DNA from 2 places in the Streptomyces sp. NPDC005141 genome. Region 1 is predicted to be linked to the other one. Evidence: riboswitches for the same ligand, from Rfam matches in the RefSeq annotation. Region 1 holds a riboswitch; the other holds the start of a gene.
What was found. A riboswitch is a leader RNA that binds a small molecule or an ion and turns the genes downstream of it on or off. The one in region 1 is predicted to bind thiamine pyrophosphate.
Positions count from the first base shown of each region.

Region 2: it holds a riboswitch for thiamine pyrophosphate, as region 1 does, so the genes downstream of both, ACWD68_RS04550 (purine-cytosine permease family protein) here and thiO (glycine oxidase ThiO) in region 1, are expected to answer to the same signal.

Region 1 is NZ_JBSFYW010000014.1:19,416-26,474, reverse strand. It holds gene thiE (thiamine phosphate synthase) at 1-325, opposite strand, end outside; gene ACWD68_RS13790 (Rv2175c family DNA-binding protein) at 417-788, opposite strand; gene ACWD68_RS13785 (NAD(P)/FAD-dependent oxidoreductase) at 854-2,086, opposite strand; gene ACWD68_RS13780 (hypothetical protein) at 2,119-2,496, opposite strand; TPP riboswitch at 2,549-2,661, shown strand; gene thiO (glycine oxidase ThiO) at 2,659-3,825, shown strand; gene thiS (sulfur carrier protein ThiS) at 3,822-4,022, shown strand; gene ACWD68_RS13765 (thiazole synthase) at 4,026-4,820, shown strand; gene pknB (Stk1 family PASTA domain-containing Ser/Thr kinase) at 5,196-7,059, shown strand, end outside.
Region 2 is NZ_JBSFYW010000004.1:81,172-88,230, forward strand. It holds gene ACWD68_RS04540 (phospholipase) at 1-1,024, opposite strand, end outside; gene ACWD68_RS04545 (alpha/beta fold hydrolase) at 1,300-2,133, opposite strand; TPP riboswitch at 2,409-2,503, shown strand; gene ACWD68_RS04550 (purine-cytosine permease family protein) at 2,495-3,895, shown strand; gene thiD (bifunctional hydroxymethylpyrimidine kinase/phosphomethylpyrimidine kinase) at 3,990-4,787, shown strand; gene gndA (NADP-dependent phosphogluconate dehydrogenase) at 5,222-6,664, shown strand.

The sequences.
Region 1 (7,059 bases):
GGATCGCGCGGGCCGCGGGAACCGGGAGGTCTCCCTGGCCCAGGTGCAGTACGCCGGCTCGGGCGGCGTGGGCCACATCGGCCCGGTCGTTGACCGCGAGGAGCTTGCCGTGGCGGGCGCAGGCGTCCGCGAAGACCTGGAGGTGTTCCAGTTCCTCGCCCGCCTCCATGCCCTTGTCGCGCAGTTGCACGATGTCGACACCGCTCCCCAGGACCGCGTCGAGGAACTCGGCGAGGTCGCCCTGCCGCCTGCGGGCGTCGGTGCACAGGTAGACGCGGGCGTCGGCGAGCCGGCCCCGCGCGGTCGTGGCGGCGTTCTCGGGCATGCGTGGATCCCCCGTTTGTCGGTGCGCGGGGAGTGCGGCGGCCGGGATGGTCCCGCCGCCGCGCTCCCCGTGCCGGACGGTCGCGTTCAGGTCAGACGGCGAGCGCCTGGGCGCGGCGCTTCACCTCCGTGCCGCGATTCTCGCTCAGAGCCTGCGCGGGGGTGCCGGGCAGGCTCGGGTCGGGGGTGAAGAGCCACTCGAGGGCCTCTTCGTCGGAGAATCCGTCGTCCCTCAGGAGCGTCAGGGTGCCGGCCAGGCCCTTGACGACCTTCTGTTCGTCCGCGTCGATGAAGTCGGCGGGGACGTGCAGCGCGCGGTTCTCACCACGGCGTACGGCGATCAGCTGGCCGTCCTTGACCAGCTGCCGGACGCGCGTCACCTCGACGCCGAACTGTTCGGCGATGTCGGGGAGGGTGAGCCAGGCGGGGACGAGAGCATCGATCTTTGCGTCAATCTCGGTCACGGGACAAGCCTGCCATCCCGGACCGACAGTCGGAAGCCGAGGGCACCCGACCTGGGGTGACGGATTCAGGCCGCGGCGGCCTTCAGCGGCCTCGACGGGTCCGCGAGCAGCTCCGGATCCATCAGCGCGCCCGCCTCGATGAGCCGGCGGCCCTGGGCGAGATCCCTCGGGCGGCCCACCGCCAGAAGAGCGACCAGACGCGTCTCGTGGAGCCAGCACACCGACCAGGAGGCGCCCGAGGAGTCGCCGCGCCACACCATGGTGTCGGCGGGCGCGTGGTGGCCGACGTACTGCACGAAGCGGCCGAACTGCTCGGACCAGAAGTACGGCACCGGGTCGTAGGCGGCGGGCGCCTCCCCGATGATGTTCGCGGCGACCGTGCGCGGGCCCTGCAGGGCGTTGTCCCAGTGGTGGACGAGGAGGCGGTCCTCGTAGCGTCCCGACGGGAAGGAGGCGCAGTCGCCGACCGCGTAGACGTCCGCCAGGGAGGTGCGCAGGTGGTCGTCGGCGACGATCTCGCGGTCGGCGCCGAGTTCGATGCCGGAGCCGGCGATCCAGGCGGTCGCGGGCCGCGCCCCGATCCCGACCACGACGGCGCCCGCGGGCACCCGGGAACCGTCGTCCAGGACCACCGCGCCGGGCTCGATGCGCTCCACGCGCGCGTGGGTGCGCAGCGATGCCCCGCTGTCCGCGTACCAGGCGGCCATCGGCGCGGCCACCTCGGCGGGCAGCGCCCCGGCGAGCGGCCGGTCGGCGGCCTCGACGACCGTCACCGCGCAGCCCGCCTCACGCGCCGCGGTGGCGAACTCGGCGCCGATCCAGCCGGCGCCGACGACCACGATGTCGTGCTGCTGGGCGAGGACCGGACGCAGCCGGTCGGCGTCGTCCAGGGTGCGCAGCAGGTGCACCCCGGGCACGCCCTCCGCGCCGGGCAGCTGGATCGGTTCGGCGCCGGTGGCGACGACCAGGACGTCGTACGGGACGGGTCCGCCCTCGGTGTCCAGTTCGTGGTCGCCGGGGCGCACGCCGAGGGCCGTGCGGCCCAGCCTCAGCTCGATGTCCAGGGCCTCGAAGTCGACGTCGAAGGCGGAGCCCTCGGCCTTGCCCAGCAGGACGGCCTTGGACAGCGGCGGCCGGTCGTACGGCTGATGCGGCTCCGCGCCGATCAGGGTGACGGTGCCCGTGAAGCCCTGCTCGCGCAGGGCGACCGCGGTCTGCACTCCGGCCATGCCCGCGCCCACCACGACGACCCGCCGTGCCGTGGGCCCCTGCGCCTGAGACTGCGTCTGCTCGCTCACCTGATCACCATAGACACCTGACAATTCGTCAGTCAGCTGACGTGCTCAGTGACCTGTTCCACACGGCCGGTCGAGCGCACCTCTTCCACCACGCTCGTCCCTGTGCCTGTCCGCGACTCCCACGCCCAGCTCTCCTCCAGCCGCAGCCGGCCGTCGGGCAGTTCCACCACGAGGGACACGCAGTGGCCCGACGAGGTGGTCCCGTCGTGCTTCAGCTGCACGTACCGGAAGTCGAGGCGGTCGCCCTCGCGGGTACCCACGAGGTTCCCGCGGACCACGTCGCCGCCCGCGTAGTCGGCCCAGACCACGCCGTCCTGCTCGTGGTACGCGAACCGGGTGCGGGTGCCCACCTGACCCGGCGCCTGGTCGGCGACGGGGGCCAGGACGAGGCCGTCGAGCGATCGTGCCATGGGCGGAGGCTCCCTTACTGGGGCGGGCGGGGGCGGGCTAGGGTGGCCAACGTAAAGCACTCGCGGGAGCCCGGACGCACCGGGCTGAGAGGGAGGCTGGGCGGCCTCCGACCGTACGAACCTGATCCGGGTCATGCCGGCGAAGGGAGGGGCTGGACGCCCATGTCGCCTGCACGTTCCTCAGACGTCCTCGTCATCGGGGGCGGAATCATCGGTCTGGTGACGGCGTGGCGGGCCGCTCAGCGCGGGTTCACCACCGCGCTCGTGGACCCCGAGCCGGGCGGCGGGGCCGCCCAGGTCGCGGCCGGGATGCTCGCCGCCGTCACCGAGCTGCACTACGGCGAGGAGACCCTGCTGGGCCTCAACCTCGCCTCCGCGCGCCGCTATCCGGACTTCGCCGCCGAGCTGACCGAGGCGTCCGGCCAGGATCTCGGCTACCTCCGGTGCGGCACGCTGGCTGTCGCGCTGGACGCCGACGACCGCGCGCACCTGCGGGAACTGCACGCTCTGCAGAGCCGGTCGGGGCTGGAGTCGGAGTGGCTGAGCGGCCGTGAGTGCCGCCGTCTCGAGCCGATGCTCGCGCCCGGCGTACGCGGTGGACTGCGGGTCGACGGCGACCACCAGATCGATCCCCGGCGCCTCGCGGGGGCCCTGGTCACGGCGTGCGAGCGGGCCGGAGTGGTCCTGCACCGGACCTGGGCGGAGCGTCTGACCGTCGTACGGGACCGGGCCGCCGGGGTCGTCACCACGGACGGCACCGAGCTCACGGCGGGCCAGGTGGTGCTGGCCGGGGGCAGCCTCAGCGGCCGTCTGGCGGGCGTCCCCGAAGACGTCCTGCCACCCGTGCGCCCGGTGAAGGGACAGGTCCTGCGGCTCGCCGTACCGCGGCGGTACGCGCCCTTCCTGAACCGCACCGTGCGGGCCGTGGTCCGGGGCAGTCACGTCTACCTGGTGCCGCGTGAGAACGGCGAGCTCGTGGTGGGCGCGACCAGCGAGGAGCTGGGCTGGGACACCACGGTGACGGCGGGCGGCGTCTACGAACTGCTGCGCGACGCCCATGAGCTGGTTCCCGGGATCACCGAGCTGCCGCTCGTCGAGACCCGCGCGGGGCTGCGCCCCGGCTCGCCCGACAACGCGCCGCTGCTCGGCCCGACCGCGCTGGACGGACTGCTGCTGGCCACCGGGCACTTCCGCAACGGCGTGCTCCTGACGCCCGTCACCGGCGACGCGATGGCCCACGTCCTGACCACCGGCGAACTCCCCGCCGAAGCCCGCCCCTTCAGTCCTCTGCGCTTCGGCGCCACCGCCCTCACGGAGCAGCCCGCATGAACATCGTCGTCAACGGGGAGCGGCAGCGGATCGCCGCCGGGACCGCTCTCGACGCCCTCGTCGCGACCCTCACCCCGGCGCCGGCCGGAGTGGCCGCCGCCCTGAACGAGACCGTCGTCCCGCGCGCGCGGTGGTCGTCCACCGCTCTCACCGAGGGCGACCGCGTCGAAGTCCTCACCGCCGTCCAAGGAGGCTGACCCATGGCCGACGATCCCTTCGTCCTCGGGGGCAGGTCCTATGCGTCCCGGCTGATCATGGGGACGGGCGGCGCGCCCAGCCTCGACGTCCTGGAGCGGTCCCTGGTGGCTTCGGGCACGGAGCTGACGACGGTCGCGATGCGGCGCGTGGACGCGTCCGTGCACGGCTCGGTCCTGTCGGTGCTCGACAGGCTCGGCATCCGCGTCCTGCCGAACACGGCCGGCTGCTACACCGCCGGTGAGGCCGTGCTGACCGCCCGCCTGGCGCGCGAGGCTCTGGGCACCGACCTGGTCAAGCTGGAGGTCATCGCCGACGAGCGGACCCTTCTGCCCGATCCGATCGAACTGCTCGACGCGGCGGAGAAGCTGGTCGACGACGGCTTCACCGTGCTGCCGTACACGAACGACGACCCGGTGCTGGCGCGGAAGCTGGAGGACGTCGGCTGCGCGGCGATCATGCCGCTCGGCTCGCCCATCGGGTCCGGGCTCGGGATCCGCAACCCGCACAACTTCCAGCTGATCGTCGAGCACGCGCGCGTGCCGGTGATCCTGGACGCCGGAGCGGGTACGGCCTCGGACGCCGCGCTCGCGATGGAGCTGGGGTGTGCGGGCGTGATGCTCGCCTCGGCGGTGACACGGGCGCAGGAGCCGGTGCTGATGGCGGAGGCCATGCGCCACGCGGTGGAGGCGGGGCGTCTGGCCCGGCGGGCGGGGCGCATCCCCCGGCGGCACTTCGCCACGGCGTCCTCCCCTGCGGAGGGCATGGCGGCGCTGGACCCGGAGCGCCCCGCGTTCTGATCTTCCGTCCGCGTGCCGTGCGCGTACCGTCCGTTTCCGGCCGTACGGGCGCGGTGGACCTGTCGCGGGAGCGTCGCCGTCGGCGGGTGCGCGGGTGCCGTGGTGTCCGGGCGGCCCCGGGAGCGGCCCTGTGACGTGCGCCTGGCTTCGGGGGCGGGCTTCGGGGCGGTGGATGCCGGGGCCGGCCGCGATCGGCCTTCGCGCGGGCGCAGGTTGTCGCGTTGTGGCCTTGCGGTGGCGGACAGGACCCGATCGGACATCAGTACGAAGACAGCGTCCCCGTGCGTGCGGCGTGCGTCACAGGTCGGCTGCAGTCGGGCCCCGGTATCGGCCGAACGGGGCGGTGTGACAGTGGCGGCTCGTAGACTCACCTGCGTGGATACGACCCTTCAGGACCCGCTTGTCGGACACGTGCTCGACGGCCGCTATCGCGTCGACGCGCGGATCGCCGTCGGCGGGATGGCCACGGTCTACAGGGCCCTGGACACCCGCCTCGACCGCGTGCTCGCGCTCAAGGTGATGCACCCGACGCTGGCCGCCGACGTTTCCTTCGTCGAGCGGTTCATCCGCGAGGCCAAGTCGGTGGCCCGGCTGGCGCACCCCAATGTGGTGCAGGTCTTCGACCAGGGGGCGGACGGGTCGTACGTCTATCTGGCCATGGAGTACATCGCAGGGTGCACCCTGCGTGACGTGCTGCGTGAGCGCGGCGCCCTGCAGCCGCGGGCCGCGCTCGACATCCTGGAGCCGGTGCTCGCCGCACTCGGCGCCGCGCACCGCGCCGGGTTCGTGCACCGCGACATGAAGCCGGAGAACGTCCTGATAGGGGACGACGGCCGGGTCAAGGTGGCGGACTTCGGCCTGGTCCGCGCCGTGGACACGGTCACGAGCACGACGGGCGCCGTCCTCGGCACCGTGTCGTACCTCGCCCCCGAGCAGATCGAGCACGGCACCGCCGACACCCGTGTCGACGTCTACGCCTGTGGTGTCGTCCTGTACGAGATGCTCACCGGCGCCAAGCCGTACACCGGGGACTCCCCCGCGCAGGTTCTCTACCAGCACCTCCACGAGGACGTGCCGCCTCCGTCGGCCGCCGTGCCGGGCATGGCGTACCCACTGGACGTGCTCGTCACCTTGGCCACCGCCCGCAACCCCGAGGTGCGCCCGGCCGACGCGGTGGCGCTGCTCGGCCAGGTCCTCGAGGCACGGGCCGGTCTCACCGCGGACCAGCTCGACGCCGTGCCGCCGGGGGCACTCGCCGTGGGCCACAGCAACGCCGACGACCGGACGAGCGTGATCCCGCGCTCGCTGTCCGTCCCCCGTCCGCTGCCCGTGAACGAGGACGACGGCCGCGACCTGAACCGGACCAGCCGGTTCGAGCAGGCCAGCCCCTTCGGTGCCGCGCCGGACGCGCCCGTGCGGCACCCGGGCACACGTCCGCGGCGCGGGATGCTGATGGTCGTCGCCGCGATCGTGCTGGTGCTCGGCCTCGGCGGCGGTGTCTGGTACATCAACTCCGGCCAGTTCACCAAGGTCCCGCCCGTCCTGACGAAGACGCAGCAGCAGGCCACGGACCGGCTCCACGACGCCGGGCTCGACGTCAAGCAGGTCAAGCACGCCTACAGCGACACCGTGAAGCGCGGCAATGTCATCAGCACCGACCCCGGTGTCGGCGAGCGGATCCGCGACAACGACTCCGTGACGCTGACCATCTCCGACGGCCCGAAGACGGTGAAGGTGCCCGACCTGAAGGGCTTCGCGCTGTTCAAGGCGAAGGACGTGCTCAAGGGCGACGGGCTCGCCGCGGGCATGGTCACCAGGCAGTTCAGCGACGACGTGGGCAAGGGCTTCGTGATCGGCACCGATCCGGTCGCGGGCACTTCGCGGCACTCGGGTTCGGCGATCGCGATCATCGTCAGCAAGGGCAGCCCGGTGGAGGTGCCCGAGGTGACCGGCTCGTCCGTCGAGGACGCCACCGCGGAGCTGGAGGACGCGGGCCTGAAGGTGAAGATCGCCCCGAACCGGGTCACCTCGGACTTCGACAAGGGCCAGGTGGCCCAGCAGACACCGGTCCCGGGCCGCGAGGCCGCCACGGGCGACACCGTGACGCTGACGGTCTCCAAGGGCCCCCCGATGGTCGAGGTCCCGGACGTCGTGGGCGACAGCGTGGACGACGCGAAGCAGGCTCTCGAGGACGCCGGGTTCGAGGTCGACGAGGACCGCGGGCTGCTCGGACTCTTCG
Region 2 (7,059 bases), on a different contig from region 1:
CGAAGCTGTCCCGGGTGAGTCCGGCGGGCTCGTCGGAGGAACGGCTGTGGTCGGTGAAGATCAGCAGGCGCCGGCCTGCGGCGGTCAGTTCGGCGAGCTTCGGCCAGCCGTGCTCGCGCACACCGGTCAGGTCGGGGCGGTAGAGAACGTCGGACAGGCCGTTCACGCGGGCGAGTTCGGCGCGCAGGACGCCCGGATCGACGTAGTCCTCCAGGAACACGGTGACGAACTGGTCGGGGTGGTGCTTGAGGAAGTCGACCATGCGCTGGAGGTCGACCCACAGCGCGACCGGCCTGCTGACGAGGGTGCAGCTGTTGTGGCAGAGGATCGCGCCGTCCGGGGTCTGGTGCAGGTCGAGCATGAACCCGCGTACGCCGTCGGCGAGTTGCTGGTTGATGCCGCGCGTCTGATTGGGCACCAGATTGACGAAGGGCGGCGCGAATCCGCCGTCCACTCCGTTGGCGTAGGCGTTGTGGGTGGTGAGGAACGTGACCTGGTCCAGGGTGCGTTGGTCCTGGGACGGCATGGGTCGGGTCTCGGGCGCGACGGGGGTCAGATACCAGGTGGCGAGGCCACCCCGCGCACCGATCGCCAGCTGGGCGGGGTAGTTGGAGCCGGAGGGTTTGGCGCCGACCGTCAGATAGCGGTCCGTTCCGGGTGCCTTGAGCGTGTACTGGTCGGCGCCGCTCGGGGTCACCTCCCAGGCGGCGTCGGCGCTCGAACAGGCGACGGTCCGGGCCTGGTCGCCCGCGCGGCCCAGACAACTGCCCGCGCTGTCCGCGCTTTCGAGAACGGTCGCGGAACCGGCAGCGCGCAGGGTCCACCGCTGGTGGTCCTCGTTGCCCTTGGGGTTGTGCTGGACGACCGCGCCGGCACTGTCGGCGGCGTTCAGTCCCGTGGTCGCGCTCTGGACGAAATAGGCGCCCGCTGCCGGGACTTCGGCGGCGTCGGCGGGCGCGGGGACGGCGAGGACGGTGCTCAGTACGGCGGTGGCGGCGAGCAGGGAGCGTGGGCTCGGTCTCATGGCACGTGATCCCTTCCTGTGGGGAGCATGAGCATGCCATGTGACGGTGAGCGTCAACGGTACGGATCGCGTCAAGAGTCGGTCTCGCTGCCAGCCCAGAAGCTCCGCGGGCAGCCCTGCCCGAAGCACCGGCGCGGCGAGAGGGTGCGGCGAACGGGTGCGGAGGAAGACACCGGAGATCAGGCCCAACGCGGTTGCTGTGCACCGGCGTTCGCCCTCCGGGCCACATCAGGCAGTGCCTCCGGGCGACGTCGGGCAGTGCCCGTGGGGCGATGTCAGGTGGTTCCGGAGGGGGTGCCGGGGTGCGCGATCCGCGCTGCGAAGGCGGCGATGTCCGCGACTACGCGTTCGGGCTGTTCCCAGTGGACGACATGGCCGGTGCCCTCATAGGCGAGGAAATCGGCGCCGTGCACGGCGTTCAGGATGGTCTGCTGGTCTTCGCGGGACAGGTACTCGTCCTGATCGCCCCAGATGACGAGGGTGGGCACCAGGATGCCCGCGAGGGTCGCGCCCAGATCGGCGTCGAGGAGACCGCCCACCGTCTCCTCCCAGACGTACGCGGGGAGTTTGAGGCTCTCCTCGACCATGGTCTCTATGAACCCCCGGGCGATCGGGCGGGCCGCCGTCCCGGCCAAGAAGTCCTCGACGAACGCGCGGGGCACGGGATCCGCGAGACCTTCCAGTGACTCCCGCACCCCGGCTGCCGCCGGCTTGTCCGCGAGGGTCCCGGGGACGCCGAGCAGAACCAGACCGGCGATGCGGTCGGGGTGGCTGCCGGCGACGATCCGGGCCGGTACGCCACCGCTGGACGCCCCGACCAGAAGGGCTCGCGGGATGTCGGCCGCGTCGAGGAAGGCCACCAGGTCTGCGGCGAAATCGTCGGGAGTGTAGCCCTCGGGAGGCCGGTCCGCATCGCCGTGTCCGCGCTGCGTGGGGGCATAGCCGTGCAGGGACGCCGGAAGGCGCCTCAGGAGAGGCTCGAAGGACCACCAGGAGTCGGCCAGACCGTGCACGAAGACGACCGGTGTGCCACTGGGGTAACCGGCTTCGGCGTACGGGAGGGTGAGCCCTTCCCGCACCTGCGCGGACTTCAGGGAGATCACGGTCACGGCACCCTGCCTCCTTCCGCCCGGCCACCGGGTCCGGGAACCCGGGAGCGGAGAGCGAGCGGCGATCACTTCCGACAGTACCGAGGGGCGGCACGCGCCGCGCTGCGGGGAAGCCCGGCCGGGCCACCCGGATGAAACGGACGTGTTCGGTCGGGTGCTGCGCCAGGTGGGTGGCACGAAGGGCCGTGGGGGTGCCGCCCCTGCGGGGACCCCGTGTCCCGGGGCGGGCGCCTCCGCCGTACACAGGAGCGAGGGATGGGGTTAGTGTGTCCGTCGTACCGGACACGGGGTGCCCCCTCCAGGGGCTGAGATCACACCCGTCGAACCTGAACCAGTTCGTACTGGCGGAGGGATGTCTTCCATGCCATTGGCGCATGTTTCCGACGGGCTGCCCGTCGACAGCCGACCCGCCGTCTTCGACGGACGGATGCCTGCCGCACCCGGCGACCTGCGGGTGGAGGGGCACGGCATCGAGCCGGTCCCCGAGAACAACCGGTACGGCGGGGCCGGGCGCCTGTTCACCGTGTGGTTCGCCCCGAACCTGACGATGACGGGCGTGTTCACCGGCACCATCGGCATCGCGCTCGGCCTGGACTTCGGTACCGGCCTCGCGGCGGTCGTCCTCGGTACCGTGCTCGGCGCGCTGCCGACCGCCTACCTCAGCACCTGGGGTGGCCTCACCGGCACCGGCCAACTCCCCCTCGCACGGCTCGCGTTCGGCCGGGCGGTGGTGCTGCCCGGGATGCTCCAGTGGCTGTCCTCGGTCGCCTGGGACGCGCTGATCGGCCTGTTCGGCGGGGACGCGCTCGCGCGGCTGTGCGGTTGGCCGTTCTGGCTCGGCGTGCTGGTCATGATGGTTGCCCAAGGGGCCCTCGGAGTCCTCGGTTACGAAGCGATCCACCGTCTCCAGATCGTCATGACGTTCGTGCTCGCCGTCGCCTTCGCGGTGATCGCCTGGCGGATGCTGGACGGTGTCCACCCCACCGCGACCGGTGCCGCGACCGGTGCCGACCGCTCGGGCGCGTTCGTGCTCACCAGCACCATCGCGCTCAGCCTCTCGCTGTCCTGGGCGCCGTACGCCAGTGACTTCAGCCGCTATCTGCCGCGCGCCACCTCCCGCCCGCGGATGTTCTGGTGCACCCTGCTCGGCCTCGTCGTGTCCTTCGTCGCCGTTCAGGTCCTCGGGCTGTGGGGCGCGTCCGTGCTGACCGACCAGACGGCCGCGGGCGTGGACGAGTTGCTGGGCGGCGGGACGGCGGGCGCGTTCGGGCTGCTGGCCGTGGCGCTGGCGGCGGTGTGCAGCAACGCGATGAACGACTACAGCGGTTCGCTGGCCCTGCAGACCCTGGGCGTGCGGATACCGCGTCCGGTGGCCGCCGCGCTGGCCGCCGGGCTCGGCTTCCCCCTGGTGCTGTGGATGCACGCCGCCGACACCACGGCCCGCTTCCAGAACGTGCTGCTGTTCGTGGGTTATTGGATCCCCGGATTCGTCGCGATCGTTGTCGTCGACTGGATCGCCCGGGGGCGGGAGCGCGGCGGCGCCCCGGTGGATCTCGCCGTCGAGACCGTCCTCCCGCGTTCCGGACGGGCGTCGCTGGTGGCTTTCGTCGGGGCGTTCGGCGCGGCCGTGCCGTTCATGGACACGGGCCTGTACGTCGGTCCGGTGGCCGACACGCTGCACGGCGCCGACCTCTCCTACTACGTGGCGTTCCTCGTCGCCCTCGCCCTCTACGCCCCGCTGCGGCTGCGCCGCCGCGCCTAGGCCCGTCCGACGGGCCTGTCCGACGCGCCCGTTCGTCGCTTCGCCGGCCGGAAGGGACTCGCGCCCGACGCCGTATCCGAGAGGAACACCCCGCATGACCACGCCGCCCCGCGTCCTGACCATCGCCGGATCCGACTCCGGCGGAGGCGCCGGAATCCAGGCCGACCTGAAGACGATGCTGGCGCTGGGGGCCCATGGGATGAGCGTGCTCACCGCGGTGACAGCGCAGAACTCCGTTGGTGTGCAGGGTGCTTGGGAACTGTCCGAGGACGCGGTGCGCGCCCAGTACCGCAGTGTCGTCGACGACATCGGCGTGCAGGCCGTGAAGACCGGGATGCTCTCGTCGCCCGGCCTGGTCACCACGGTCGCCGCGCTGCTGTCCGACGTGGCCGCCCCGGTCGTCGTGGACCCGGTGAGCGTCTCCAAGCACGGGGACCGGCTTCTGGCCGACGACGCGCTGGACGCCGTACGGACCCGGTTGCTGCCGCGGGCGACGGTGGCCACCCCGAATCTCGACGAGGTCGCCCAACTCACCGGGGTGAAGGTGAAGGACGAGGAGGACATGCGCAGGGCCGCCGACCGGATGCTCGCCTACGGTCCCCGCTGGGTGCTGGTGAAGGGCGGCCATCTGCCGGGACAGGCCGTCGATCTGCTCACCGACGGAACGGCGGAGCACTGGCTGCGCGCGCCGCGCCACGACAACCGGCACACGCACGGTACGGGGTGCACGCTCGCCTCGGCCGTAGCGGTGGGCCTGGCCGAGGGACTGCCGGTGCCGGAGGCCGTTCGGCGGGCCAAGGAGTACGTGACCGCCGCCATCGAGGCCGGGTTCGCGCTCGGCGCCGGCATCGGGCCGGTGGACCACGGGTGGCGCCTGCGCCGGAACATCTGAGTCCGGCCACTCTCCCGACGGCACGGAGGATCCGGGTCCGGCCGCATTCCGACGGCACGGAACCCTTGGGTCCCGCCGCACTCCCGGCGGCGCGCAACATACGACTCCGACCGCCTTCCCGACGGCACGGAACCTCTGGGTCCCGCCGCCTTCCGGCGAGCTCAACGGCCGGGGCGGTCCGCTGCCCTGAGGTCCGGAGCGGCATGGTCCGGGCACCGCCCGAGGACCGGAGAGCCGGGTCCGGGCGTCACCCCGGAAACCGGAGCGGTCGGGTCCGGGCACCGTCCGGACACCCGGGCGCGCGATCTGCCGCACCACCTGCCTCAAACGGTGAACACCCCGCCCCCTGCCGTGCGTACTGATCGGCACAGCGACAGTCGTCTGCTCGCCCGTCAGGTACGCGGGTGGGCAGATCCGGATCCAAGGAGCACACCATGAAGGCGACCGCGCAGATCGGCGTCACAGGGCTCGCGGTGATGGGCCGCAACCTTGCCCGCAACTTTGCCCGGAACGGCTACACCGTCGCCGTCCACAACCGCACCCCCGCACGCACCAAGGCCCTGGTAGAGGAGTTCGGGCACGAGGGCGCCTTCGTGGCGGCCGAGTCGGCCGAGGACTTCGTGGCGGCGCTGGAGCGCCCCCGCCGCCTGATGATCATGGTGCAGGCGGGTGCGGCCACCGACGCCGTCATCGAGGAGTTCGCGCCGCTGCTGGAGACCGGCGACATGATCATCGACGGCGGCAACGCCCACTTCACCGACACCCGGCGTCGTGAACAGTCCCTGCGCGAGCGCGGCATCCACTTCGTCGGCGCGGGGGTGTCCGGCGGTGAGGAGGGCGCCCTGCACGGACCGAGCATCATGCCCGGCGGCTCCCCGGAGTCGTACGCATCGCTCGGCCCGATGTTCGAGTCGATCAGCGCCAAGGTGGACGGCGAGCCGTGCGCCACGCACATCGGCACGGACGGCGCCGGGCACTTCGTCAAGATGGTGCACAACGGCATCGAGTACGCCGACATGCAGCTGATCGGTGAGGCCTACGACCTGCTCCGCCGCGTCGGCGGCTACACGCCGGCACAGATCGCGGAGATCTTCCGGCGCTGGAACAAGGGCCGCCTCGACTCGTACCTGATCGAGATCACCGCCGAGGTCCTCGCGCACAAGGACGCCGCCACCGGGGAGCCGTTCGTGGACGTCGTGGTCGACGCCGCCGGGCAGAAGGGCACCGGCCGCTGGACCGTGCAGACCGCCCTCGATCTCGGCTCCCCGGTCACCGCCATCGCCCAGGCGACCTTCGCCCGCGCCGCCTCCAGCCAGGCCGGACTGCGCGCCGCCTACCAAGGCCTTCCGGGCGGCACCCACTGGGACCTGTCGGGAACGGAGGCGGAGCGGTTCACCAGCCAGGTCGAACACGCCCTGTACGCATCGAAGTTGATCGCCTACGACCAGGGCTGGAAGATGATCCTGGACGCCGCCGCCGAGTACGGCTGGGACATCGACCTCGGCGAGGTGGCGAAGATCTGGCGCGGCGGCTGCATCATCCGCGCCGCGTTCCTCGACCGTATCCGCGCCGCGTACGCCGTCGATCCGGGCCTGGTCAGCCTGCTCTCGGACGCGGGGTTCGCGACCGAGATCAAGGACGCCCAGGTTCCGTGGCGCGAGGTCATCTCCACGGCCACCCGCCGAGGCGTCCCGGTGCCCGCGTTCTCCGCGGCCCTGTCGTACTACGACACCCTGCGCGCCGACCGCCTGCCCGCCGCACTCACCCAGGGCCAGCGCGACTTCTTCGGCGCCCACACCTACCGGCGCACCGACCGTCAGGGCAGCTTCCACACGCTGTGGGGCGAGGCCGCCCGTGGGGAGACCGAGGTCCTGTGACCTCCGCCCGGCGATGAGCCGGTGCGGTGTGGGGCCGGACATCCGCGGCGACGGATGTCCGGCCCACACCGCGCAAACGGCGATACGGAGATAGAGAGTTGGGGAGTTACGCGGTCCCCCTCCGAGCCTGTCCGACAGTGCCCCCAGGCTACGGAAATGCTGGAAAAGCACCAGGCCAGAGCCCCTTCGCCGAAGGCGCTCAGGGTCAGATGCCGACCTGCGCGGAGGCAGTCGGCCCAGGGTGCCGGAACCGTGGCGACAGTGCGACGGGGGGCCCGCCGAGACCGCGCACAAGCGCGTAGCCGACAGTCCTGAGGCCTCCGGTTCCGGTGCCGGGCACCCGTCCGGAAAGCGCGTCCGCCCGTACGGTTACGGCACGAGATCCGCCAGCACGG